DNA from 4 places in the Exiguobacterium sp. GL_137 genome. Region 1 is predicted to be linked to each of the others. Evidence: riboswitches for the same ligand, from Rfam matches in the RefSeq annotation. Region 1 holds a riboswitch; each other region holds the start of a gene.

Region 1 (5,944 bases):
CGTATCGGCAGCAGAACCTGATTTTTCTGCCCATCTGTTGGACCGGTTTTTAGTGTTGATTGAAGCAAAGGAAATTCAACCGATCATCATCTTGACGAAGATGGACTTGTTACAAGGTGAAGCCGAACAAGGGGTATTGGAAGCCATTGCCGCTTACCGGACCATCGGATATCACGTCATCGAAACTTCAAGTGAGACATTGGCCGGAGTCGAATCTGTCCGTCCGTTGTTAAAAGATAAAACGAGTGTCCTGGCAGGACAATCCGGTGTAGGGAAAAGTTCGTTGTTGAATGCCTTGGAACCTTCGTTGGCACTGGAAACGAGTCATATTTCGAAGGCACTTGGTCGTGGACGCCATACGACCCGTCATGTGACATTGATCCCGCTTGGCGAAGGCTTAATTGCAGATACCCCGGGATTTTCGAATCTCGATTTTCCGCACGAAATGGAACTCGAGGAGTTACGATGGTGTTTCCCTGAATTTGTTGCTTTACAGGACGAATGCAAGTACCGTGGCTGTCTGCACTTGAATGAGCCCGGTTGTGCCGTTAAACAAGCCGTCGAGGCCCATGAAATCATGGCTTCCCGGTATACGAATTATGGTATGTTTGTAGAGGAAATCAAGAATCGGACGCGGAGGTATTAAGATGATTAAAATCGCACCATCAATCTTATCAGCAGATTTTGCAAATTTAGAGCGGGATGTCAAAGCAGTTGAAGCGGCGGGAGCCGATTATATCCATTTTGATGTCATGGATGGTCAATTTGTTCCGAACATTTCCTTTGGACTCCCTGTATTAAGCAGTTTACGTCAAAAAACAGATATGGTTCTCGACGTCCATCTCATGATTGATCGTCCGGAAAACTTTGTCGAATCCTTCGTTGCAGCAGGTGCTGATATCGTAACCTTCCACGTGGAGGCGACGAATCATGTCCATCGTGTGTTGCAACAAATCAAAGCAGCTGGAGCGAAAGCAGGAGTAGTACTCAACCCGCATACGCCGCTGTCGACGATCGAACACGTTCTTGAAGATGTGGACATGGTCTTATTGATGACGGTCAATCCGGGATTCGGCGGACAAGCGTTCATTCCAGGTGTGATGAAGAAATTAAATCAACTGGCTGCAATGAAAGCAGAACAAAATCTATCCTTCGAGATTGAAATCGATGGTGGAGTTAATGCGGAAACAGCAAAATTATGTATTGAGAATGGGGCAAACGTACTTGTTGCAGGTTCCGCTATCTACAATGCACCGGATTATTCAGAAGCAATCACTAGTATTCGGAATGCTGCTCACGTATAATAGGGGCAGAATCAAAATTAAATGATGACCGCAAGGGGTGTCGCGTCAAGCGGCTGAGAGAAGTGATTGGACTTTAACCCTTCGAACCTGTTCCGTTCAGACGGACGTAGGGATGTGGCGCACGCAGGCAGTACGGCGTTCGTCGTACTGCCTTTTTGCCGTCCTGCGATTTTATTTTTTAGGAGGAAAAAAGGATGAAACGGCTACAAATGTTAATGGAAATTGCAATCTTTGCAAGTCTTGGTGTGGTGTTCGATTTATTGATCCCATTTAAAATGCCGCAAGGTGGTTCAATTAGTTTAGCGATGTTACCGATTTTCGTCATGGCGTTTCGTCACGGCGTTGTCGGTGGGGTCGTGACGGGAGCGCTCGTCGGAACGATTCAACTGATGTTCGCTCCACAAATCCTGACGGTCGTCCAGCCGTTACTCGATTATACGATCGCGTTTGGAGTCGTCGGGCTGAGCGGACTGTTCGCACGGCAAGTCAAAAAAGCAGCAGCAGCCGGGAAAAATGGCCGTCTAATGGCGATTGTACTAGGTGCGACATTGCTTGGTGCAGGTTTCCGTTATGTCTGTCACGTCATTAGTGGAATCGTGTTCTTCGCTGAGTATGCGGAAGGTCCGGTCGTCCCGTATTCGTTGATCTATAACGCGACGTATATGGTTCCATCGTATCTGTTATGTGGTATTGTCGCAGGACTCCTGTTTACGACAGCACCACGACTTCTTCGTTATTCAGCACGGGGTGTCTGATGCGGGTTGTGATTGTAGCGGCCGGTCCGGCGGAAGACATCCCGTACCTGAAACCGTTTATGGATGAGAAGACGGTTGTCATCGCTGTTGACGGAGGTGTCACCGTGTTGGCACAGCAAGGTTTCGCTTTTGACTTGGCGATTGGGGACTTTGATTCTCTCGGATACAAACCGGAAGGAGCGATCATCCATCCGGCTGAAAAGGATGAGACCGACTTGGAACTGGCTTTACGACATGTCAGTCAACAGTATGAAGCAACGGAAGTGTTAATATTCGGTGCGACCGGAGGACGACTTGATATGACGCTTCAAAACGTCTATCTGCTAAAACAATTTCCGGCAGTCCGCTTGATGACGAAGCGGGAAGAGGTTCGTTTCTTACAGCCGGGGACGTATGAGATCGAGGCAGATAGATTTCACTATCTCTCTTTCATCCCGCTCGTTCCGACATGTCTGACCCTCCGCGGGGTCAAGTACCCGTTGACGAATCATGACGTGCCGGTCGGCGGATCATTGACCGTCAGCAATGAATGGACACATCACGGAGTGGCGAACGTGACGGTGCATACCGGTGAAGTGATTGCTTTAAGAAGTTTGTCAGACCACTAAAAAACGTGATCGGCTTTAGGATATCCTAAAAGTCGATCACGTTTTTTGTAGTTTTTTAAGATTTTAATGTCGAGCTGGCTGCCTGACGTTCAGTTTGAGCCGCAATATGTTTTCCTTTGACGAACAGGTGGTAAGAGGCCCACGTCAAGAGGAAGAATGGAACGCCTATATACAGCGCAATCCGTTGATCCGCTTGGAATGCCAAGCTGATCAGTACAAGCATGTTTAAAGAGAACGAGATAATCGGCAAGACCGGGAAGAACGGAGTCTTGAATTTCAATTCACTGACAGCATGTCCCTCTTTGATGAATTGACGACGGAAGGCAATCTGTGAAGCGGAAATCGAAATCCAACCGACTTGCGCACCGAGTCCGGCGAGTGACAACAACCAGATGAAGACGGTATCTTCCGCGAAAAAGGCAGTCAATAGTGATAACATCGCAAACAGCATCGTAAAGCACAAAGCGCGCATAGGTACTCCGCGTGAGTTGACGATGGCAAGTTTTTTCGAAATCATGCCTTCTTGTGACATCGACCATAACATCCGAGTAGCAGCGTACAACCCCGAGTTCCCGACCGACAGTAAGGCTGTCAACACGACGATGTTCATTAAATCAGCTGCATAAGGAATTCCGATGGCATCAAATACCATGATGAACGGACTGCTGATGCCGCCGGCTGTTTCGTAAGGAATCAAGGCGCCGACAATCGTAATCGAGAGGACGAAGAAGATGAACGTCCGCCAGACGGTATTACGGATTGCTTTTGGAATCGATTTTTCTGGATCGTTTGATTCTCCGGCAGCAACCCCAATCAATTCGGTTCCTTGGAACGCAAAGTTGACGGCAATCATCGTCGTCAATACCCCCAGGGCGCCGTTCGGGAATAATCCGTTTGAAGTAAAATTGGCGAACAAACTTTCCGGACGTGCTGCCGCCATATCAATCCAGCCAAACCAAGCCGCTCCCCCGAGCACGATGAAAAATAGAATGGCAAGGACTTTCAGGCTCGAAAACCAAAACTCAGCCTCCCCGAAGGCTTTTGCGGAGACCGCATTGAGACCGAATAAAATGACGGTGAAAATCGCACACCAGATGACGATTGGTGTATCCGGAAACCATCGATCCATCAGACTGCCGGCTGCCGTGATTTCGAGCGCCACCGTGACAGCCCAACCGAGCCAGTAAATCCAACCGACGGCAAATCCGATACCCGGTCCGATGAACCGTGTCGTATACGTTTGGAAAGATCCTGAGACCGGCATATGGACAGCCATCTCCCCTAAACATAACATCGTCAGATACATGATGGTCCCACCCACGATGTAACTGAGAACCGCCCCGAGCGGTCCCGCTTGCGAAATCGTCAATCCAGAACCGAGGAACAGTCCCGTACCGATAATCCCTCCTAGTGAAATCATGAAGAGATGTCGGCTTGTCATTTCTCTTTTTAACTGCATGTTGACCCTTCCCCCTTGAAAAAAATAACTGCTCACTTATTGTAAGCGTTTTCAATTATTCAGACAATTAGTTTATAAGAAAAATAAAAAAAGAACAAAAAAAGAACCGGAAGGGAAGATTCCCATCCGGTTACTGCGCCTTATACGCGTTCGACTTTACCTGATTTGAGCGCTCGAGCTGAAACCCAAACCTTTTTAGGTTTACCGTCAACGAGGATACGTACTTTTTGTACGTTGATTCCCCAAGTGCGTTTCGTTTTGTTCAATGCGTGTGAACGGTTGTTTCCCGACTTCGGCGATTTCCCAGTAACGTAGCATTTACGTGCCATGTGTTCCGCCTCCTTTTATGTTGTTTTGCGTTCGTCCTAATAGACACTTTGCTATCTTAGCATGCTGTTAAGACGGTTGCAACATAAAAAAAGTAGCTGACAAGAAAAAAACTTGACAGACAACCTCAAAATTTAAAATAATGAATGAGGATGATGGTAAAAGTTCATTTGACCGCTACTATTTTTCACATATTCATTGTATAGTCAGTACGGCGACTTTTCAATAGTAGGTCCTTATAGTAGAATTATGAGAAGAACACAATTAACAAAGGGGGCTACTCAAGTGGCGATCGAGATGAAAACGACTTATGGAAAAATTGACGTAGACAATGATGTCGTTGCGCAACTTGCAGGCGGAGCAGCGATGGAATGTTTTGGTGTCGTTGGTATGGCATCCCAGTCGCAAATCAAAGACGGACTGGCTGAACTGCTGAAACGCGAAAACTTTGCCCGTGGTGTCATCGTGCGGCAGGTATCAGAACAAGTTCACATCGATATGCATATCATCGTGAGTTACGGTACGAAAATCTCAGAAGTCGCAAACAACGTCCAGAGCCGTGTGAAATATTCACTCAGCCAGGCACTTGGTTTAGAAGTGACATCTGTGAATATTTTTGTCCAAGGAGTCCGCTTGACGAATGTCTAAGGCGGGAATAGAGGAGGAAACTTTAGTGAGCGTAGATCGTTTAACAGGAGCGCAACTGGTCAAGATGATCCAGAATGGCGCAGCGAATCTCTATCAAAATGCGGATTTTGTCGATTCGCTGAACGTTTTCCCGGTCCCAGACGGTGACACGGGAACAAACATGAATTTGACGATGACATCGGGTTCGAAAGAAGCCGCAAAAACAACGACAGACTCGGTCTCAGAAGTTGCCACGGTTTTTGCACGTGGTCTTTTAATGGGAGCACGCGGGAACTCAGGCGTTATCTTAAGCCAATTGTTCCGTGGTTTCTCGAAATCAATCGAAGGAAAAGATGCGATTGATACAAAGGAATTCGCAGATGCCCTGCAAAAAGGGGTCGACACAGCGTATAAAGCAGTCATGAAACCTGTCGAGGGAACGATTTTGACAGTAGCACGCGAGACAGCTGTTGCAGCCATTGCCCAGTCAGAATCAACGACCGATCTGCTTGAGTTGATGCGCGGTATCGTTGAAGCGTCAAAAGTATCACTTGAAGGCACACCAGACTTGTTACCTGTACTTAAAGAAGTCGGCGTCGTCGATTCCGGTGGTCAAGGTCTTGTTTGTATTTATGAAGGATTCCTTGCGACACTTGAAGGGAAAGAACTTGAAAAACCGCATGCACCGGTCATGGAAGCACTCGTCGAAGCAGAGCATCACAAATCGGCTCAAAGCTTCATGTCGACGGAAGAAATTCATTACGGCTACTGCACGGAAATCATGGTTCGTTTCCAGGACGATAAACTGGCGAAAACACCATTTAGCGAAGAAACCTTCCGGAATGAGCTCGCGGAATTCGGGGA
Region 2 (5,944 bases), 680 kb from region 1:
ACAACAAATCACCCGGAACGGCTTTTTTGAGTATGACGGTTTTGAGCGGCATAGCGGCTTGTTTCGCAATTGTCCGCTCGAGTGTCAGACCGCTTTTTTGATAAACGTATTGTGTGAAGCCGGATGCGTCAAAGCCTTTTGTTGTCGTCCCGCCTTCTTTATATGGTGTTCCGATCAAAGACGTCGCGAGTTTCGTAATAGCCGCTTTCTTTTTTGCAAGTGCTTTTTCTGATAATGGTTTCGCTGTCTCGACTTTAGTAGGTGTTGCAGCAAATGTTGTGACCGGACTGACCGTCGCTGTCAGTAAGAGGGCTGTTAATGGAAGGGCATAATACGATTTCATAGTAAAATCTCCTTTTTCGTAAGTGGGATGAAAAACTATCTTTACCGTACCATGCCGATTGACAGATTAAGCAACAAATTGGATACGTTCACCTAACAGTCTTGTAAGGTTCAGTCTGAGCAAACATCGGCTCTAAGTTCCAGATTCCACATAAAAAGACTTCCGTTCCGTTTACCTCAGTTAAAGGCATTATTGGAACAGAAGTCTTTTAACTGTTACGCCCGCTGATCGAGGCGATGACTGACAGCCGTCAACGCAGCTGCGAGTATAGCGACGGCACCACCGACAAGGGCGATGTTCATGATCGGACCGTTCGCATACACGAGTCCGCCGAGTGCTGAACCGAAGGCAATCCCGACGTTGCTTGCGACCGGCATCAGGGAAGCGGCAAGTCCTTTCGCTTCCGGATTAAACTTTTCCGCTAAATCGATCAGATAAATTTGTGTAGAAGTCGTCAATAAAATCGACATCAATGACATCAAAGCAATATTGATCAGTCCAAGCGAAACGGACGCTGTCGTCACGTACAGGGCAGCGAGTACGATTGCCTGGACGATGAAGACGAACCGGAGACGCCCGATCGGATTCCGGCTGGCGATTTTTCCGGCCAGTATATTACTGAAGATTGAGACGACACCGTAGGCGAGTAAAATCGGACTGATCCAGGCCGACGGCAATTTCAGTTCCAACTCAAGCACGGGGACGAGATACGTATAGACGACGTATGTCGCACCAAATCCGAACGACGGAATGAAAAAGGCGATCATGATCCGTGGATTGGCAAGTAAACTGAGCTGTTCGCGGATCGAGCCGGACGATTCCGATTGCTGGACCGGAACGACTTTCAAGACAGCAAGCAGGGCGATGACACCAAGACTGCTTGTCAGCCAAAACGAGGCGGCGTAACCGGCATGTTGTCCGATGAATGTACCGATCGGCACACCGAGAACGTTTGCCATCGTAAATCCGCCAAAGATGAACGAGACGGCGACGCCGCGTTTTGCGATCGGTACACTATCGCTTGCGACGACCATCACCAGTGAAATCAGGACACCCGTCAGAACAGCCGTCACGACCCGAGACAACAGCAACAGTTCATAATTCGGTGCGATCCCGCTGCAGATATTCAGAATAATCCAGACAAAAATCAGACTGAGCATTAACTTCCGCCGCTCAAGGTGTCCGGTCAAGGACATCGTAATCGGTGTTCCGATGGCGAAGGCGATCGCAAAGGCGGAGACAAGCGTGCCGGCTTTTGCAATTGTGATGTTCAGACCGTCCGCAATTTCAGATAAAATACCGACGATGACGAATTCGCTTGTTCCAAGGACAAAAGTCAACATGGATAACGTCGCGATTAACAGCCAGTCGGCTTGACTCAAACGAGTCGATGATGATGACATATACAATTCCCCACTTCTGGCGCCTGTGCGCAAAAAAACTATCGTTTATCAGAATAGCATGATTTAAGAAGGGCGGAAACCGGATTTACCTGACCCGGAAAAAGAAGCATTATTGTGAATAGACAGTCAATTTCACTTGTCATTGATTCGGGTATACTAACAGAGTAGGAAACATCACCTAAATCAGAAAAGGACGTGATCTTGATGCAAGCAACAGTCACTTGGAATCAAAAGATGGGCTTCAGCGGGGAGACCGAATCCGGACATCACTTAGCGATGGATGCAGCTCCGGAAAACGGCGGGGACAATCAGGCACCACGGCCGACGGAGCTCTTGCTTCATGCCGTTGCCGGCTGTACCGGCATCGATATCGTCTCGATTTTAGAAAAGATGCGCTTGACGCTGACGTCATTTGAAATGGATATCGAAGGCGAACGGGCGGATGATCATCCCCGGCGTTTCACGACGATCTCGATTCATTACCGGCTCGAAGGTGATTTACCGGACGATAAAGTCCGCCGGGCGATTGCCTTATCAAAAGACAAATACTGCTCGGTCTCGCAATCGCTGAACGCGGAGATTGAAGTTTATTACTCGATCAACGGCGTCCGGAACGAGGAACCGATTTGAAACGGATGGTCCCTGTTCTGTTGGCAAGCGTCCTCCTTGCCGGTTGTGCTGACGAGCCCGTACAACCCGCTGACCCGCAACCGAAGCCGGCAAAGAAAACAAAGCCGCCGCAGCCGGATCGACCTTCTGCTGCTGAACGGGCAGAGAAACAACTCAAGCAAACCGTTTCGAACATGTCGACGGCGGAAAAAGTCGATCAATTGCTGTACATTGGCGTAACGGGAATGGCTTTGACACAAGCGGACCGTCAATTATTGCAGGACCATGCGCTCGGTGGTGTCCTGCTGCTTGGTGGCAATATCACCTCAACCGATCAACTGAAAACCTTCACAACAGCGATTGCCAAGGCGCAAACCGCTGATTCAAAAGCGTTCCTTGGCTTTGACGAGGAAGGCGGACGGGTCAGCCGGGTCCCGGACGCACAGCTCAAATTATCACCGAGCCTGTCGTTTGGTCATAAAAATGATCCGGCATTGATGAAGGAAGTCGGACAGACACTTGGGTCGATTTCCCGTTTTTACGGCTTTAATATGGATTTCGCACCGGTCCTTGATGTCAACAGTAATCCGACGAATCCAATCATTGGCGACCGGGCGCTCAGTGCGGATCCGCAACAAGTCGCCCGGCTTGGTGTGCCATTGATGCAGGGCATGAAGGAAGAAGACGTCGTTCCGGTCGTCAAACATTTTCCGGGTCACGGGGATACAACCGTCGACTCACATGTCGGTCTGCCGCGGGTCGATGCGACGAAAGCGGAACTCGAGCAGACGGAGCTGGTCCCGTTCAAACGGGCGATTCAGGAAGGGGCCGAGATGGTCATGGTCGCGCATATCCTGTTTCCGGCACTCGACAAAACCCGTCCGTCTTCGTTGTCGAAACCCGTCATGACCGGGATGTTACGGGATGAGCTGAAGTTTGACGGTGTCATCATCACGGACGATTTGGTCATGGGAGCCATCACAGAACGGTACGGACTTGCCCAGGCGGCAAGTCTTGCCCTCGAAAATGGTGCGGATATGGCGATGTTTTCCTCACCCGGTGCGTACGCGTCCGTTCATAAGGAAATCATGGCACGGATTAAACAAGGTAAATTGTCGAGAGCAGATCTGGATCAGAAGGTCATGCGGGTCTTACACTTAAAACAAACGTATGACTTGTCGCAAACGAAACGTGTCGACGAATACCAACGCTTGATTGAGCAGGTCAAAGCGGTCGAATCGGACATGCGACACTAATCAAGGGTAGAACAAATCGGACTACCCGTGGTAAACTACAGGCGTACCACACAAATCAATATCTACACTAGGGGAGTCTCGCAGCAGACTGAGACGGAAGTATCCGGACCCTTTGAACCTGATCTAGTTCGTACTAGCGGAGGGAAGTGGATTCCGATCATTCATAGAGGATGCGACGACTGTCGCCCTTTTTTGTAGGACCACTCCATCAGTTCATGGGGTAGTCCTTTTTCGTGTGGAAAGGGGGAAATGATGAGCCAGTTACATCTGATGACAACCGGCAAGCGGCATCCGGACATACTCGAACAGCTGTTGCCGAAACTCGCACTATCCGTCGACCGGATTCATCTGCGGGAGCCGTTATGGTCAGCGAAGGAACTGGTCGTGTGCATCGAAACACTCGTGCGACGAGGCGTAAAGACAGAGCAATTAATTGTCCATGACCGGCTGGACGTGGCAGTCGTCACCGGCACCGGAGTTCAGCTGACAACACGCAGCATTCCGGTCGACCTCGTCCGTCACCGTTTTCCGGAACTGGTGATCGGTCAATCGGTTCACTCGTTAACGGAAGCGATAGCGGCGGAACAAGCCGGTGCTGATTACGTCCTGTACGGCCATATTTTTGAGACGGGATCAAAACCGGGTGTACCGCCCCGGGGACTCGACGCCTTGAAACAAGTTGTCGACTGGACATCGATTCCTGTCATTGCAATTGGTGGCATTACACCGGACAATCTGCCGGATATCCTGGCGACCGGCTGCGCAGGCGGGGCCGTCTTGTCGGGCATTCTCGGTCAGGCGTCTCCGGTCGAAGCAGCCAACCGGTTCCGGGCGGTGATGCAACGATGACACGCCCGGATGTTTTAATCATTGGAGCCGGCATCATTGGTTTGACGCTCGGCTATGAGCTCCTGCAGCGCGGGAAAACCGTTCATTTGCTTGAACAGTCAACTGTCGGTCAGGGAGCGACGCAAGCAGCAGCGGGAATGCTCGCGACAGATGAAGAATTGCTGGCACCGTTACATGAACTGGCCCGGCTGAGCCGGACGCTGTATCCGGAATTCGTGCAACAATTGTTTGACGAGACCGGTCTCGGAAGCGGGTATCTGGAACAACCGTTTCGTATGCAACAGGCGCATCACTGGCGGACGTTTGATTCGGTCGGACAGGTTGATCCGCGGTTGCTTGCACAAGCATTACGCAGTGCCATCGAACGACGGGGCGGGGTAATCGAAGAGGCAACGATCGTAGCACGTCTCGTACGGGACGGACAAACGGTGACCGGCGCCGAGACGAACCGGGGGCTACGGGCGGGCAGACAAATTATTGTCGCCGGTGGTCGCGGATCGGAAGAATTGTTACAGACGGTCGGAGTGACGATTAACACACTTCCGGTCAAGGGCGAGTGTCTGTCTGTCCGGCTGACGACCGGACAACTCAATCGGACGCTGTTTGGTGATGCGGTCTATTTAGTCCCGAAAGCAGACGGACGGATCATCATCGGGGCGACGGAACGGGTTGGTGATGAATCAACGACCGTCAGTCTGAACAGTATTCGTTTGTTATTGAATGCAGCAGTAAAGCTCTATCCGCCGCTTACAGAGGCCGTGTTCGTGGAAGCTTGGTCCGGTGTTCGACCGCAAACCGGGGACGGTCTGCCGTATCTCGGAGCAGTGGACGGAATCGATGGGTTGTTCGTCGCGTCAGGCCATCACCGGCATGGCATCTTACTGGCCCCTGCGACGGCCAATGTGTTAGCCGATTGTCTCATGGGGCAAACGCCAAGAGTGACACTGGATGGTTTTAACAGCCGACGACAGGAGGAAAGCAGATGACTATCCGATTGAATGGGAAAAACTATGCTTTGACAGAGGAAATCAAGACGTTACACGACTTGTTAGAAAAACTGGAGATTCAGGGACAGGTCGTCATCATCGAACAGAATCATCAAATCATCGACCGGTCGAGCTATCCGGATACGGACGTTACGTCCGGAGATGTCATTGAAATCGTTCATTTTGTAGGAGGCGGATAACATGTTAGAAATTGGCGGAAAAACATTTGCATCACGATTGTTACTGGGGACAGGAAAATATCCGGATAATGAGAAGCAACAGCAAGCGGTCGAAGCATCGGAAACAAACATTTTAACGTTTTCCGTCCGGCGTCTCGACGTCTTTGCAAAGGAACAGAACGATCCGCTCGCAGCGCTTGACTTAAGCTGCTATGATCTCTTGCCGAACACTGCGGGTGCGAAGACGGCGGAGGAAGCGGTCCGCCTTGCCCGCCTTGCCCGGGCCTCAGGGATGTGCGATATGGTCAAGGTCGAGGTA
Region 3 (5,944 bases), 940 kb from region 1:
TCGATTTTCAACTCGTAACCGAGATTTTTTGTGACTTCTTTGGCGATTGCTACATCAAACCCGACGATGTCATCACCTTTCGCTGTATCGATATACTCGAACGGGAAGTAATCCGCTGATGTTCCCATCGTCAATACTTTATCGTTCTTCTTCGTCGTGTCGCCTTTTGATTCCTCCGAGGCCCCACATGCTGCCATCGTGACTGCGAGAATTCCTGCCATTGCCGTTGCTACTAGTTTCTTCATCAATAAATTCCCCTTCCAACGCTCAATTGTCAGAACTTTAACAATAGTATGACTTATGTTTTTTTCTAATTCAATACTAAAAAGTTCGACCTGATTTATTGCTTTTAGAATATACGAATATTTATTCATTGTAAAGCATAAAAATATGAAAATAGTGCATAAAACCTGAATTTATTCGCTTTCTTTGATCAATACTTTTTTGTTATCGCTTACATTTATTTTTGTTTTATTTCTGTTCAAACAAAAAAAGACCAACGTTTTCACGTTAGCCTCTTTTTCACTGTTACGCGTAGATTTCAATCAATGACTCTAACTTTTCGACGACTTCTTCTGCAGTAAACGATTCGATGTCAAACCGTTCGACCATCGACAGGATGTTTCCATCTTGCATCAATGCGAATGATGGCGATGATGGCGGATATCCTTCGAAGTATTCACGCGCCCGATCTGTTGCTTCCCGGTCTTGCCCTGCAAATACCGTCACGAAATGATCCGGTTTTACACCTTCCATCCGGTTGATGTAAGCGGCAGCCGGACGAGCAATCCCACCGGCACATCCGCACACCGAATTGACGAGGACAAGCGTCAAACCGTCACGCTTCATCGCTTCATCGACGCTCTCGACCGTCGTTAATTCTTCAAAACCAGCAGCTGCTGCTTCTTTACGTGCCGTTTGAACGACATCTTCAAAATACATTTGGAAATCCATTGTATTTGTTTCCCCCTTTAAATCGTTGTCTTCTTTATTGTACGAGTTTCGGTGAAATCTGTCCAAGTCTGCCGCTCAATTCACGTTCTAAATACGGTTTAGCGTGTAACAGGTCTCGGAAAGCGATATACCGGTCAATTTTTTCTTCCGTTGGCTGCTTCGGATTTTTATAAGCCCGAATCAAGATATTTTTCGGCGTGTTTTCTAAATCAATGAACTCAAGCAGTTGCGTATCGTAGCCGACCAATGTCAACAACTCTGCCCGGATGGAATCCGTTGCGAGCGAAGCAAACTTTTCTTGAATCAATCCATGTTGCAGCATGACGTCAAGCGGTGAACAGTCCAGCTGACGGTTCAACTCCTTCTGACAACACGGGACACTGAGAATGACCGATGCATTCCAGTCGACTGCCCGGGCAAGCGCGACATCCGTCGCAACGTCACAAGCATGTAGCGTCACCATTAAATCAACTTCCGTATCCTGGTCGTAATCATGGACATCACCGACACGGAACGATAAATCATCATACCCTAAATCAGCAGCGATGGCTGTACAATCCTCGATGACTTCTTTTTTGAGATCAAGACCGGTGACGTTTAAATCAAATCCCTTGACGATTTTCAAGTAATGATAGAGAGCAAACGTCAGATACGATTTACCGCATCCAAAATCCAAAATCCGTAACGTACGCCCTTGCGGCAATATTGCGATACTGTCTTCGACGAATTCAAGAAAACGATTGATTTGTTTAAACTTATCATATTTTTGACGCTTGACCTGTCCTTCTTCCGTCATTACACCAAGACGAATCAAAAACGGTACCGGCACGCCGTCTTCTAACAAATGGCTTTTCTTTCGATTGTGAGACAGTTCGGCCTTTACCGGTTCCTTGCCTGTCGTCTTCAGTGAAACTTTCATTTTCTTCGAGAGTTGGAACTGGACTTCTTCCGTCTCGAAACGGAATAAAAATTGACGAAATTCGTTAAAATAGTCGTCCATTCGCAAAATAAATTCTTCTATACTTAAATTCTCATGCTTAATGATCCGTTCATGTTGAAACTCTAACTGGATTGCATACGTATCTCTAAGTAGAATCGGTTTTAACTTGATTCGACGCAGATCGTTTGATTTTTGGCGCGGACCACTAATCGTCGCGTGTATGAGTGAAGTTGCCTGCAGTTTTTCAGTGAGCAGGTCTTTTAATTGGTCTAGTTCCACGTATCGTCCCGTCCTTTTTTTGTTTGGTCTTTCGAAACTGTAGCAAATTCACCCGCGTTCGACAAGCAAGCAAGCTTTATTTTTAGTCGTCATACTTAATTTAAAGGAGGAACACAACATGTTCAAAAAAATTCTTTCACAAATCGGCATTGGTGCCGCAACGGTCGATACACGACTCGAACAAGATCACTGTGAACCCGGTGGAACGATTCAAGGAGTCGTTCATATTAAGGGCGGTAACGTCGATCAGGAAATCGCCCGGATTTATCTCGCCTTCAATACCCAGTACAAACAAGAAGTCGGGGACAGCACGGCATTCACGACGTTCACACTGGACCGGTTTGCATTAAATGAAGCCCCGTTTACGATTGAAGCAGACGTCGAACGGGAAATACCGTTTACGCTTCAAGTCCCTTTTAATACACCACTTTCCGTCAGCCAATCGAAGTCGTGGATCGAGACGGGTCTTGATATCGCGCAGGCGGTTGACCCTTCTGACCACGATGCTGTCGTCGTCAAAGCGAATGACTACCAATCGGTCATCCTTGAAGCGATGGAAAACCTCGGATTCCGCCTCAAGAAAGCTGATACAGAGAAATTGCCGGGCCGCTTCCGGAAAGATTTGCCGATCGCGCAGGAACTTGAGTATTCTGCCCGCGGTACTCATTATGCTCACAAGCTGGACGAAATCGAAGTCATCCTGTTGCAAGACCGGTTCGGCATCGACATCGTCGTCCAAATCGACCGCCGTGCCCACAGTCTCGGTTCGCTGTTCAGTGAAATGGCAGGAACCGATGAGACGATGACGAAACTTTCATTATCGAACCAGGACTTAACGAATCCGTCACTCGTGAAACAACGTCTCGCCGATTTGATTGAACACCACAGTTGATTGATGTTTTCTATAGAACAAACACCGGATCCGCTTATCGTCGGATCCGGTGTTTGTATTTCCTTCCTTACTTGGATGATGTCATTTCCATCGTCTGTTCGTACTGCCGTTCAAACGTTTCTTCCGCCCAGCCCATCTGCCAAAACATCAATTCGTAATAACAGCTTCTGACGAAATGTTGTTTCATCCGGACGCGTTCTTGTTCACTCGCCTTCTCTGCCAACTCATTTAACCGGTCAATCTGTTCAAAGACCACCCGCTCGAACCATTCGGAACTGTATGTCGCAATCCATTGCTGATAAATCGGTGAAGCCGGTGTCGCTGCCTGTAACTGTTGTCCAATCTCATAGTAAAGCCAGTAACACGGTAAAATCGCAGCGATGGTCTCCCCAAGCGTCCCTTCACTTGCATGGTGCATATGCGAAATATACGCATATGCGGTCGGTGCTGGTTCAAACTCTGCCAGTGTCTTGTCCGAAATCCCAAGCGGTTCAAAAAACGATTGATGCAGACTGAGTTCTGCAGCATAGGTCGACGTCGCATGTTCCGCGAGTTCGGCAATCGTCGCGAAGTCCTGTGCCTTCGATGCGGCCCGCGCCTGAATTTTCGCGAAATGTTTTAAGTAATAGGCATCCTGTAGGACGTAATGGCGAAATTTTGCTTCTGGTAGTGTTCCATCCGCAATCCCTGTCACGAATGGATGGGTAAAGCTGCTGTCCCAATACCGTTTTGCCGCTTGCCGGATTTCTTCACTGAATGTCATGTTGGTTCCCCCTTTTGTAATCAAAAAACGCCACACCTGATGTCAGGCATGACGTGAAAAGACCATAAAAAGAGGATCGTCCACGCCACTTCCCTCCGTAAGTCCAAACTTAATCAGGTTCAAAGGGTCCGAACGTCTCCGTCGTCTCAGTCAGCCTACTGACTCCCCTAGTGGTCGCTATTTGATTTGTTTTGAGTTTATCATGATTTGATGTGGAATTGACCCATTCTCGTCATTTCACTCCATTTTTTTGTACAATGGAACATGACGGAAGGTGGATGACGGCTCGTCCTTGAGACCGATTCTCTTCTGCCGCCGGTCGATTAGACTAAATTTAGTACCTGATACTTAACTTATGGAGGAACTTTTATGAATAAAACCATGACATGGACCGCTTCGGCATTACTTGCTACTACCTTACTGCTACCGACGGCCGCATCTGCTGAACAAGTGGTCGACAAAACAATCGTCACCCTTGGCGAATCACTTGGGGCAAAGGATAAATCGTGGGTCTTGTCCCGTCTGAATGCACCGGAAGGCATTACTCCGATTATTGCAACATCTGCGGATGAAGAAAAATATCTCGGGAAAAACATTCCCCAATCACAACGGGGTGGCGGCATGTACTCTTCCGCTAAAATTGAGTTGGCTGAAAAAGGTGATGGATTATCTGTCGCGACCGAAAACATCACCTGGGTCACAAAAGACATGTACCTCAACGCCCTCGTCACAGCGGGTGTAACGGATGCGGACATTACGATCACGTCCCCGTACAAGGTAACCGGAACTTCGGCTTTGACCGGGATCATGAAAGCGTATGATCAAACATCTGCCGAGACCGGCATCAAACTGACGGATGAACGAAAAGACCTTGCCCAGCAAGAACTCTCTGTGACATCCGATGTCGGGAAAACGGTCGGGACGGATAAAGTCGCCGACTTGATGAATGAAATCAAAGCGGAAATCGCGAAACAACAGCCGGAAACGAAGGTCGAGATTGAAAACGTCATCGTCCAAGTCATCCAAAACAATAACATCAATTTATCCGATGCTCAGATGGACCGGTTGACCGGACTGTTTAATCAAATGGAACAAGCGGACCTGAACTGGGGTCAAATCGAGAGTGGTCTAAAAGATGCCGGACAAGATATCCAGGCCTTCGCGACCTCAGAAGAGACAAAAGGATTTTTTGCGAAGTTGTTTGATGGTCTCAGTGCATTCTTCAACTCGATTGCCGGCTTATTTAAATAAAGATTAACGTTTTCTTTTCTGTCAGGCATGGTAAAATAGATGTATTGAATCGGAAAAGGTGGTGTGGAGACATGGGTTTTGCTGCGTGTAAGCATTGGTTGATGGAACAACTGTATCTGTTGCGCGCGATTTTTCATGGAATGGCGTTCTAAGGGACTAGTCTGCCCTTTTTTAACGAACCTCATACCTGAAAAATAAAGCAAAGCGCATCTTCCACGAGTCAAGGAGAGTGCTGTTTGCGCTCTCCTTTTTTTGATGCGCCAGAGAGGACATTTCATATGATGATCTGCGACATCCAACACCTGACAAAACAATTCGGAGGCGACGATATCTTAACGGACGTCTCCCTCTTTATCGAGCACCAAGACCGCATCGGCTTGATCGGCCGAAACGGAAGCGGTAAAACGACGCTCTTACGTTTGATTGCCCGTCTTGATTCCGAAGACAGCGGAACGATTTATCAAAAAAGCGGGCTCTCCATCGGTTATTTGGCACAACTTCCCGTGTTCGACAACGTAATGACGGGGCGTGATGTCCTGTGGACTGCCTTCGCCACGCTTGTCGATTTACAACGCTCCCTGCAACAAATCGAACGGGACATGGCGACAAAAACGGATCAAATCGATCAGTTGCTCGAACGCTACACGCAAGAGACCGAAGCTTTTGAGCGCCAAGGCGGGTATTTGCTGGATTCCAAAATCGACCGGATGATTAACGGCTTGCAGTTGCATGCCCTTTTGGACCGTCCGTTTGAGCAGCTCAGCGGCGGCGAACAGACCAAAATCTGCCTCGGAAGGATGTTGTTGACCGAGCCGGAGTTGTTGATCCTCGACGAACCGACGAACCATCTGGATTTAGACGCCGT
Region 4 (5,944 bases), 320 kb from region 1:
CAAATCGAGACAGTACCAGCGGACGGAATTTTTCTGATTTCCTACCCGTCGTTACGGGCCGACATGGAGGCACACCAGACCGTCGAATACGACGTCGCCATTTTCGATGAGGCACAACATCTGAAGAATCCAGCGTCACAAACCGCTGTCCGCTTGCGCCGTATTCGGGCGAAACGTCGGTTTGCCTTGACCGGAACACCGCTTGAAAACCGGACCGATGATCTTTGGTCGATTTTCCGGGTCATTTTCCCGTCGTTGTTACCGGACTTACCGACGTTCCAGACATGGTCATATGATGAAATCCAACGATTCGTCCGACCGTTTATGATGCGACGGACAAAAGCCGAAGTTTTGCAGGATTTACCGCAAAAACAGATTGTCCACCATTATACAGAGCTCGGTCCGACGCAGAAAAAACTTTATGCTTCCTACTTGGCGAAACTGCAACTGGAAACGTTACAGCATCTCGACGAAGCGAAGCGTGAAGACCGGATTAAGCTGCTCGCCGGTTTGACCCGGTTGCGGCAGATTTGCTGTGATCCGGCGTTATTTGTCGAAGGTTATACAAGTGAATCGACAAAACTCGAACGCCTGCTTGAAATCATTGAAGAAAAAGTAGCGAGCGGACACCGGATCCTGATTTTTTCCCAGTATACGAAGATGTTGGCCCGGATTCGGGAACGACTGGCAGCACGACAACTTGCCCACTTTCTACTAACCGGTGAGACACCGGTTGAAGACCGTGTCGCACTGTGTGACCGGTTTAATGCCGGTGAAGTCGATGTCTTCCTGATTTCCTTGAAAGCCGGCGGGACCGGTCTGAATCTGGCGACGGCAGATACCGTCATTTTATACGACAGCTGGTGGAATCCGGCCGTCGAGCAGCAAGCGGCTGACCGGGCCCATCGATTGGGACAACAGTCACCGGTCGAAGTGATCAAGTTATTGATGACCGGGACGATTGAGGAAAAGATGGCGGAATTACAAGATCGAAAAGCGACGATGATTGATGCCGTCTTATCGGATCAGAAACCGGATATTTTAACGATTCGTGAACTCGTCCGTCTGCTTGATTCCCCCTCTTTTATCGATTCATCAGGTGATTAACCATACAAATCAAAGAAAATCTTAAAAAAATGAAAGACCTTCAATCCGTTGTCTATCAACAGGTTTGAAGGTCTTTCGACAATCAAATTCAGAAAAAAGGTTTTAACTTTTGAAAGACAGGGGTATATCTACATTAGCACCGTACAACACGGTCGCTTTTCAATTATTGTTTCTCAATATCAGCGTAATGACCTGGGAGAGAAATGCTACTTACTCACTTCGTTTTTCATTTCTGAATGAAATCCAGTTGAACTAGCATTTAGCGCATGAATTTCTGTTGGAACCTATTGTTCCACTCCTACATTCATTACCTTTTGAGGGCTATACCAAATTCAAGGGGGAAATGAACATGTCAGTAACATTAAAAGTAGAAGAACGCGAAGTACGCCCACGCTCACTTAGAAAGCAATTACGTCATGAAGGAAAAGCTCTTGGTGTCGTGTATGGCTACAAAGTGGAAAGCACACCGATTTCATTCGACGAAAAAGAATTGGTCAAGGTTGTCCGTGATCACGGCGAAAACGTCTTGGTTGCTCTTCAAATCGGCGGTAAAAAGGTCAACACGTTGATCAACAAGCTCGATATGGATATCTTTACACCAACCATCAAACACGTTGAATTCATCGCTGTTAAAATGGATGAAGAAACAGAAGTCGAAACGGATATCGTCCTCGTCGGCGAAGCAGCCGGTGCGAAACTTGGCGGATTCCTTTCACAAACACTCTTTAAAGTAACAGTTGCCGCAACACCAGATAAATTACCGGAACGGATCGAAGTCGACGTGACGGATCTTGCAATCGGAGATTCAATCACAGTAGCTGATCTTCCGGAAGAAAAAGATTTCCGTGTCGTCACAGAAGGTGACATCCAAGTCGCAGCGGTCGTTGAATCGACACTTGAAGCTGAACTTGAAGAAATCGAAGAAGCAGAAGCTGAGGCACAAGCAGCTGATGCGGATACAGCGACAGACGATTCAGAACAAACTTCTGAAGAGCAAGCTGAAGAAAACAAAGAAGATAAAGAGTAATCTTTTCTCTCCTCCCCTCGTGGGAGGTTTTTTTTATGCATATTGACAAGTCCGGTCGACAGCCGTACAGTGAAGAAGGTACACATCATTGACACATCCACTAGGGGAGCCATTTGGCTGAGACGATTCACTTCGGACCCTTTGAACCTGATCTAGTTCATACTAGCGTAGGAAAGTGGAGCGGAATCCTCGTGCTCTTTTTCTGCATCTTGCAGGTTACACGACCGCTCTCTTTTCATAGAGGGCGGTCTTTTTTGTGGTTTCTTTGTGGGTGTGCATTCAAAGGAGAAGTGATTATGAACAGTTGGAAAATGAAAGAAATCATCGTCATGATGATGCTCGCCGTCGCGTGTGGTGTCCTCTACTTAGGGTGGTCGACGTTATGGTTACCGATCTCGGCCATCTTCGGACCGGTCGGATCAAACTGGATGTTCGGCATCTGGGTCATCGCCAGTCCCCTTGTCGCCTACATCATTCAAAAACCAGGCGCGGCATTGATTGCGGAAGTCGTCGCCGCTGCCGTCGAATTGTTTACAGGGAGTCACTTCGGCTTATCGGCACTGTTGATTGGATTCGCACAGGGGATCGGGGCCGAGATTGCCTTTGCCGTGTTCGGATACCGGAAATTCAATACGTTTACCTTGATGTTGTCCGGTGTCTTCGCTGCCGTCGGAAGTATGGTCTACAGCCTCATCGTGAACGGATTTGCCTACTATACGACGACGACTCTCCTGTTGACGTTTTCCTTACAACTTGTCAGCGGTGCTCTGCTCGGCGGCTTACTCGCAAAAATCATCGTCGATGCGCTCGTTAAGGCAGGGACACTGAATGGGTATGCGATCGGACGACAACGAAAGCAGCGTGCCGCATGATGCAGTGTGAGCACCTGACAGTCCGCTATCCGGATCAGGATCACCCGGTCTTACAGGATTTTTCGGTTACGATTGATAAAGGAGAAACGACGTTGCTCGTCGGTCCAAGCGGCAGTGGAAAGACGACCTTTTTACATGTCCTCGCCGGTCTGTTGCCGGAGACGATTGAAGCCGATGTCACCGGTGGATGGACGACGGATGGAACCGTCGGGATGTTATTCCAACAGCCGGACGATCAGTTTTGCATGCAGACGGTCGGTGCCGAAATGGCCTTTAGTCTGGAAAACCGAAGCATCTCCCGATTTGAAATGGATGAGCGGATTAAAGGTGTCTTGGCACGGGTCGGACTTGACCTCGCCTTGACGACGCCGATTGCCGAGCTGTCCGGCGGGATGAAACAACGGCTTGCTCTAGCCTGTGTATTGGCACTCGAACCGGACATCCTGTTGCTCGACGAACCGACGGCGCAACTTGATCCGCATGGTCAACGTTTGATGATGGAGCTGATTGAGGAATTGCACCACGATCCGAACGTGACACTGGTGCTGATCGAACACCAACTGGAGCAGTGTGTGACGTTTGCGGACCGGGTGCTGGTCTTTCAAACCGGACGGATCCGTCTTGACGGACCGCCGCGGGACATTTTTTCAGAACGCCGGACCGTTTTGACTGAGCTCGGGATTGCGACACCGCGCCTTTACCCGTATACATTCGGAACGATACCGGCCGAGGTCGCGGCAGAACGGGCACTCGATCGCCCACCTGTCCGCGAACCCGTTTCAACCGAACCGACATTTGAACTTGTTGACGTGACCGTCCGGCACGGAAAGCAGACGGTTCTCCAGCGGATCTCGCTGACCGCCCACGCCGGAGAATGGATCATGCTTGTCGGACGCAATGGAGCCGGCAAAAGTACCCTGCTCGAAACGCTGGCCAAACTGTTACCGGCGCAAGGCGGAACGATTCAGTTGTTTCAGACAGCGTTGAAGAAATGGCGGGACCGGACATTTTACCGGCAGGTCGGCTTTGTGTTTCAGCAACCTGAGTTTCAGTTTCTCAAACAGACGGTTCTTGACGAACTGACGATCAGTTGTACCTCACCGTCGTCCGGTCAGATGGATGATGCCTTACAGTACTATCGCTTGGCGGACGTCGCGGGTCAGTCGCCGCTCGCACTCAGTCTTGGTCAAAAACGGCGTTTGAGCGTCGCGACAATGCTGCTTGAGCGAAAAGCTGTCTTGTTGCTGGACGAGCCGACTTTCGGACAGGATGCCGAGACGACGGCACAACTGATTGAAGTCTTGCGGCAAGCCCGTGCAGCCGGGACGACGCTCATCATGGTGACGCATGATATGGAGCTGGTGTACCAACAGGCAGACCGGGTGCTCGTCCTCGGTTCGGGAAACATTCAATTTGACGGTTCACCGGAGGAATTGTTTCAGGAAACCAAGATTTTACACGACAATCAGCTGATTCGTCCGGTGTCCTATCAGTATCAGCAACAAAAGGAGGGGATCCGTCATGCAGGAAAACCACTCATGGCTCGCTCAAATTAATCCTTCCGTCAAACTGGCGACCCTGGTCTATGTCATGCTGTTGCTGATTTCGACATCCCGTTTAGAAGTGACGTTTGCACTGCTCATCCTTTCCGCCGTCGGCGTATGTTGCTCCGGCTGGCAGCTGTCAACGCTTCTCATTCGTCTCGTCCCTTATGGTGTGTTGTTTCTGTTGACGTTTTGGATGATGGCCGCGTTCGGAAAAGGTGAAACGGAATTGTGGGCATTCGGCTGGTTCCGGATCACGGAAGAGAGTCTTGCACATGCCTGGTTGGTCGCGACGCGGATGCTCGCCTTCGTCCTGTTGAGTGTAACGTTCGTTGCAACAACGGACGCGACACGGTTCGTCATGAGTCTGATTCATCAATGTCGTCTGCCGGTTCGCCTGGCCTATGGATTTTTAGCCGGTCTCCGCTTCATTCCGATCTTTCGGCAGTCGATTCGAACGATCCGTCAAGCGCGTCGTGTCCGGCAACAACGGTCACTTTGGCCGTGGCAAACGTTTTTTGACATCAGTCTGCCGTTGTTTACGACCAGTATCCTCCGCTCGGAACAGATTGCGATTGCGATGGAAGCCCGTCAGTTTCGGGTCAATCGGACCTATTATGTCGAGCCGGTCGTAACACGAGGGGATCTTGCCTTTCTGTTGATGACCGTCACGCTCGCGACGTCACTTCGCCTGGTGGTTTGACAGCGGACGATTACGCGGCACTACTTGGGGGAATAAACAGGATAGATACAGTGAATCCAAAAAAGTGGGTGGAGTCGTGAAACGAATCCTGTTAGTCGGCGCAGGTCATGCGCATTTAGAATGTATCAAACAAGGGAGTCATTCGGATGTCGACTGGATTGTCATCACTCCCTCGCGTTATCAGTATTATTCCGGGATGTTCTCCGGACTGGCGGACGGAACCTATACACTCGACGAGATACGCATCAATGTCAAAGCGTTATGTGAACGATACGGTAAGACGTGGATGGAGGACCGGGTCGTGCGAATCGATGCTGCCAACAAACACGTTATCTTTCAGTCCGGACAGGTCGTGCCGTACGATATCGTGTCGTTTAATATCGGATCAAACGACTGGGAAGCAAGCACCCCGAACCACGTTACGATCAAACCGAACTATCGTATAGAACAAGCGTTAAAGACGTTCAGGAGTGCCGTCTCCCCTGTCATCGTCGGCAGTGGTGCGGCGGCCGTCGAGATGGCGGCGTCATTTCAGTCAAACGGTACACCGGTCACCCTGATTCATGAAGAACCGTTGCTCAGCGGTCATCCGGCCGGTCCGGAACTGGCCGCGCGACTCGATCAGTTGGGTGTCAACCGGATCATTGACCGGTTCGAAACGCTGGATGGTCAAACAGCAACGCTCCAATCC

The links. Region 1 has a riboswitch for thiamine pyrophosphate ahead of thiT (energy-coupled thiamine transporter ThiT). Riboswitches for the same ligand answer to the same signal wherever they lie in the genome.
Region 2: another riboswitch for thiamine pyrophosphate. It lies ahead of AC3IRK_RS06320 (thiamine phosphate synthase); the one in region 1 lies ahead of thiT (energy-coupled thiamine transporter ThiT).
Region 3: another riboswitch for thiamine pyrophosphate. It lies ahead of tenA (thiaminase II); the one in region 1 lies ahead of thiT (energy-coupled thiamine transporter ThiT).
Region 4: another riboswitch for thiamine pyrophosphate. It lies ahead of AC3IRK_RS08485 (ECF transporter S component); the one in region 1 lies ahead of thiT (energy-coupled thiamine transporter ThiT).

Annotation. Positions count from the first base shown of each region.
Region 1 is NZ_CM174406.1:1,905,541-1,911,484, reverse strand. It holds gene rsgA (ribosome small subunit-dependent GTPase A) at 1-646, shown strand, start outside; gene rpe (ribulose-phosphate 3-epimerase) at 648-1,304, shown strand; TPP riboswitch at 1,328-1,434, shown strand; gene thiT (energy-coupled thiamine transporter ThiT) at 1,499-2,059, shown strand; gene AC3IRK_RS10145 (thiamine diphosphokinase) at 2,059-2,667, shown strand; gene AC3IRK_RS10140 (amino acid permease) at 2,723-4,126, opposite strand; gene rpmB (50S ribosomal protein L28) at 4,267-4,455, opposite strand; gene AC3IRK_RS10130 (Asp23/Gls24 family envelope stress response protein) at 4,739-5,101, shown strand; gene AC3IRK_RS10125 (DAK2 domain-containing protein) at 5,127-5,944, shown strand, end outside.
Region 2 is NZ_CM174406.1:1,225,616-1,231,559, forward strand. It holds gene AC3IRK_RS06300 (C40 family peptidase) at 1-343, opposite strand, end outside; gene AC3IRK_RS06305 (MFS transporter) at 559-1,746, opposite strand; gene AC3IRK_RS06310 (OsmC family protein) at 1,951-2,376, shown strand; gene nagZ (beta-N-acetylhexosaminidase) at 2,382-3,611, shown strand; TPP riboswitch at 3,671-3,773, shown strand; gene AC3IRK_RS06320 (thiamine phosphate synthase) at 3,864-4,460, shown strand; gene AC3IRK_RS06325 (NAD(P)/FAD-dependent oxidoreductase) at 4,457-5,446, shown strand; gene thiS (sulfur carrier protein ThiS) at 5,443-5,646, shown strand; gene AC3IRK_RS06335 (thiazole synthase) at 5,648-5,944, shown strand, end outside.
Region 3 is NZ_CM174406.1:965,776-971,719, reverse strand. It holds gene AC3IRK_RS05015 (transporter substrate-binding domain-containing protein) at 1-245, opposite strand, end outside; gene AC3IRK_RS05010 (BrxA/BrxB family bacilliredoxin) at 529-954, opposite strand; gene AC3IRK_RS05005 (class I SAM-dependent methyltransferase) at 989-2,173, opposite strand; gene AC3IRK_RS05000 (sporulation protein) at 2,292-3,065, shown strand; gene tenA (thiaminase II) at 3,133-3,828, opposite strand; TPP riboswitch at 3,902-4,007, opposite strand; gene AC3IRK_RS04990 (DUF1002 domain-containing protein) at 4,198-5,079, shown strand; gene abc-f (ribosomal protection-like ABC-F family protein) at 5,358-5,944, shown strand, end outside.
Region 4 is NZ_CM174406.1:1,582,790-1,588,733, reverse strand. It holds gene AC3IRK_RS08495 (DEAD/DEAH box helicase) at 1-1,107, shown strand, start outside; gene AC3IRK_RS08490 (50S ribosomal protein L25/general stress protein Ctc) at 1,457-2,134, shown strand; TPP riboswitch at 2,227-2,325, shown strand; gene AC3IRK_RS08485 (ECF transporter S component) at 2,431-3,006, shown strand; gene AC3IRK_RS08480 (ABC transporter ATP-binding protein) at 3,003-4,562, shown strand; gene AC3IRK_RS08475 (energy-coupling factor transporter transmembrane component T family protein) at 4,528-5,253, shown strand; gene AC3IRK_RS08470 (NAD(P)/FAD-dependent oxidoreductase) at 5,330-5,944, shown strand, end outside.